Regions from separate parts of the Mesorhizobium bavaricum genome, predicted to be linked through region 2. Evidence: predicted binding sites of a transcription regulator. Region 2 holds the regulator's gene; the other holds the start of a gene.

Region 1 (2,199 bases), 630 kb from region 2:
GGCCCCTGCGCTGTTTCCCTTGCCGTTGCCGCCGCTGCTGTTGCCGCCGCTGTTGCCACCATTGCCGTTTCCGCCACCGCCACCGCCCCCGCCGCCGTTTCCGCCGCCGCCACCACCGCCCTTGCCGGCCTGTGCACTCGCGGCGTGGATCCCCGGGGCGTAGCCGTGGAAGTCAATCTGATAGGGAGCGATGATCAACGCCAGCGCGGCTGCCGATCTGAGTGCCAGCCGGCAACAACGGGGCGTGGTCGATCTGTGCATCCTGATCTCCGTCGATTGAGCTGGCGCGCCCACCGTCGACGTTGCAGTTGCAGCAGCATCGCCGAAAGAAACGATCCCCGAAAGCCGCATCCGACCGTTGCGCTTGTCACCTAGGACCTTTGCAAGCGCAAGATTGGACTAAAGTCCCAAGAGTGTGATAATAAATGCCTTCTATGAACGGCGGCGACCGCCATCGCCGACGGGAAACTGGCTTTCCTGACGCCGAGCGGCGGCAGACGCCGAACATCAAGTCACCTCCGCCGGGGGCGGCGGAGGTGACTTGTAAAACCTTCACAAAGCTTGGAGACGACTGATGTCGTCCGCCGTCGCCGGACGTTCGACAATCGTGCGGCCGAGTGCATCCTTCATCTCGAAGCGACCGTTCTCGATCTCCTCCGTGATGCCGTCGGGATGCTCGACCTCGATCTTGTCGCCTTCCACTTCGACCCTGTCGCCGGTTGCCGCATTGACATGACGCCCAGCATCGTCGTGTCCTTCGCCGGGACCGGAATTGCCGCCATCCCCGTCGTTTCCGTTGTTGCTGTTGCCAATCCCGCCGCTGCCGCCACCTTGTCCGCCATCCTTGGCATGCGCGCTTGCCGCAACGATGCCAGGAGCCGCGCCGTGGAAAGCGAGTTGACAGGGGGCGACGGCCAGCGCCAATGCCGACGTCGCCCTCAGCGCCAGCCAGCAATAACGGATCGTGATCGATCTGCGCATCCTGGTCTCCTCTTCAATCGGGCCGGCGGATTCAGGCAGGCGGATTTCAGGGCCGGTGTTCGCAAGCGGCCGACCATCGCCGACATCGCCGCCTCGCGTAACCGGCCCACGACCGATGCGATGCCGCCAAGGGACCTTTGCCGGGTCTGACAAGGGACCTTTGTCCCAGCGCTTCCTGCTGCTCGCAGAATGCTTGGCCAACGGCGCGCAATGCCTGTTGCGGCTGAAGGGTCCTTGGTGTCACGAAAATGTGATCCGGCGACTATAAGGGGTTGAACAGGCAACCCGCTCCAGCCACCCTAAGCCAGAGGCAAGCCCGATGACCGAACACCGCTCCCCCGACGCCAAATTCCGCACCAGCCTGCTTGAGGAAAATGACGGCCCGGCCACCAATCCCACCGACAACCGCACCATGGGCGAGATCATCGCCGCGCGGTTCTCGCGGCGTGGTTTCCTCAAGGGCTCGCTGGCCGTCTCGGCCATTGCCGCCACCGTCAGCCCACTGGCGCTGGTCAGCGCCGACCAGGCCCGGGCCGCCGAAGGCTCGGCCTTCGCGTTCGACGAGTTGGAGGCCGGCATCGACGACAAGCATCATGTCGCGCCGGGCTACGATGCCGATGTGCTGCTGCGCTGGGGCGATCCGCTGTTTGCCGATTCGCCGGAGTTCGACCCGACCAGACAGACGGCGCAAGCGCAGTCCAGACAGTTTGGCTACAACAACGACTATGTCGGCTACATCGCGATCGACGGCTCGGCCGAACACGGCCTGCTGGTCGTAAACCACGAATACACCACCCCGCATCTGATGTTCCCCGGCATCGTGAAGATCGTCGAGAAGGACGGCAAGAAATCGGCCGACGTCGCGCCGCTCAGCAAGGAGCAGGTCGATGTCGAGATGGCCGCGCATGGCGGCACCATCGTCGAGATCCGCAAGGACGGCGGCAAATGGAAGGTGGTGCGCGACGGCAGGCTCAATCGCCGCATCACCTCCAACACCGAAATGGCGCTGTCCGGTCCAGTTGCCGGCCATGACCGCGTCAAGACCAACGCCGATCCGTCCGGCACCAAGGTGTTCGGCACCATCAACAACTGCGCCGGCGGCGTCACGCCCTGGGGCACCTATGTGATGGCCGAGGAGAACATCCACGGCTATTTCTCCGGCGAATTGCCCGAGGGCCACAAGGAAGCCGCCAATTACAAGCGCCTCGGCATTCCCGA
Region 2 (2,199 bases):
CACCAAGGCGCTGCTGAATTCCGACAACGCGCTGGCACAGCGCGTTGTTTCAGACGACGCGATCATGGACGCGCGCCAGCGCGAGCTCGATGACCGCGCCATCACGCTGATCGCCAAGCGGCAGCCGATGGCCGACGATCTGCGCCATGTCGTCGGTTCGATCCGCATGGCCGGCGATCTCGAACGCATTGGCGACCTTGCCAAGAACATCGCCAAGCGCGTCGGCACCGTCGGCCTCAGCGTCACGCCGCGCGACCTGTCGCATTCCATTGACGGAATGGCGCAGCTGGTGCTGATCCAGGTGCAGGGTGTCATCGAGGAATATGCGGCGCGCGACGCCGCGGCCCTGGCGAAACTGCGCGCAGACGACGAGCGCATCGACGTCAAATACACCTCCGTGTTCCGCGAACTCCTGACCTACATGATGGAAGACCCGCGCAACATCACCGCCTGCACGCATCTTCTGTTCTGCGCCAAGAACCTCGAGCGGATCGGCGATCACGTCACCAACATCGCGGAGAATGCGTATTATGTTCTGACCGGTACGCAGTTGCCCGCCAATCGTCCGAAGCAGGACGAGACGACAATGTCCGCGCCGGCGGCATGATGACAGGGGTGACCAGTCGATGATCGCGCCACGCATCATGGTGGTGGAGGACGAAGAGCCGCTGGGCGTGCTGCTCCGCTACAATCTGGAGTCCGAGGGTTACCAGGTCGAGGTGGTGACGCGCGGCGACGAGGCCGAAATCCGGCTGCAGGAGAACGTCCCCGACCTTCTGGTGCTCGACTGGATGGTGCCGGCGGTTTCCGGCATCGAACTCTGCCGCCGGCTAAGAATGCGTCCCGAGACCGAGCGGCTGCCGATCATCATGCTGACCGCGCGCGGCGAGGAAAGCGATCGTGTGCGCGGCCTCTCGACCGGCGCCGACGATTATCTGGTCAAGCCGTTCTCGACCCCCGAATTCATGGCCAGGGTCAAGGCGCTGCTGCGCCGCGCCAAGCCGGAAGTGCTGTCCAGCGTGCTCAAGGTCGGCGACATCGTGCTCGATCGTGAATCGCACCGGGTCTATCGCAAGAAGAGCGAGATCCGGCTCGGACCAACCGAGTTCCGCCTGCTCGAGTTCATGATGCGTCATCCCGGTCGGGTGTTTTCGCGCAGCCAGCTGCTAGACAATGTCTGGGGCGAGACGATCTACATCGACGAGCGCACGGTGGACGTGCATGTCGGCCGGCTGCGCAAGGCGGTCAACAATGGCCGCATGCCCGACGTCATCCGTACCATTCGTGGGGCGGGATACGCGATCAGGGAAGATTGACTCCCGTCTGATTCACGCGACGTTCTTGCCGACGATGCCGGATCTTGTGTGAGTGCCAAGCGCGAAAATTTCCTGGTCGACGAAGGTCAGTGCGCGCATGGCGCAGCCTTCGCGGATCAGTGGCAGTTCGTTCGGCTCGGTGTCGAAGGAAATCGATTTCGAGTGCTGGCCGCCTGCGGTCTGGGCAATCGCCTCGCGCAATGCCGGCTCGATCAGGTCGAAGGCCGCGGCGCTGACACCGACCATGGCGACCGGCGCCGGATCGATCAGCGCGAAGAGGCTGCCGAGACCGTAGCCGAGCGCTTCGCCGGCCTTGCGATAGGCCTCGCGCTCGGGTCCATCGCTTTCGCGGGCCGCGGTCGCCAGGGCGCGCATATCGGCGTCGCTGACATCGGCGACTGGTTCTGCGTCCTCACTCATCTGCCTTGCGTTGCGCCAGATGGCGTAGTTGCCGGCATAGGCCTCGACGCAGCCGCGCCGGCCGCAGCGGCACAGCGCGCCGTTCGGCCGATGGATCATGTGGCCGAACTCGCCGCCCGATGAATGGGTACCGGTGAACAGTTCGCCCTTCAGCACCAGGCCCATGCCGATGCCGTGCGACAAAAGGATGGCGATGAAGTCGTCGCGGTAGCGATCAGGGTCGCGCCAGCGCAGCGCCACCGCCATCATGTTGCAGTCGTTCTCCATGGTGGCGGGAATGCCGAACTCGTCCTCGAGTATGTCGGCGAAGGCGATATCGGTGTGCGGCGTGATCGGCGACCACAACATGGCGCGGGCACGCGTGTCGGTGATGCCCTGGATCGCCAGCGCGATGCGGGCGACATTGCGGACGTCGAGATCGGGATCTTCGAGGCGGCGCCGCACGATGGCGACGCATTCGCCG

What was found. Region 2 encodes PhoB, which activates phosphate uptake and scavenging genes when phosphate is short. Its sites were predicted from a motif close to TGTCATNNANCTGTCAT; they were not measured.
Region 1: AC1RZR_RS05325 (PhoX family protein) is a predicted target of PhoB. The motif match lies at 1,220-1,236, and genes of this name have one in related genera.

The regions. Positions count from the first base shown of each region.
Region 1 covers NZ_CM165566.1:1,112,089-1,114,287, forward strand. Annotated here, with positions in the region: gene AC1RZR_RS05315 (hypothetical protein) at 1-261, opposite strand, end outside; gene AC1RZR_RS05320 (hypothetical protein) at 553-981, opposite strand; gene AC1RZR_RS05325 (PhoX family protein) at 1,301-2,199, shown strand, end outside.
Region 2 covers NZ_CM165566.1:1,740,335-1,742,533, forward strand. Annotated here, with positions in the region: gene phoU (phosphate signaling complex protein PhoU) at 1-607, shown strand, start outside; gene phoB (phosphate regulon transcriptional regulator PhoB) at 627-1,316, shown strand; gene AC1RZR_RS08540 (ROK family protein) at 1,329-2,199, opposite strand, start outside.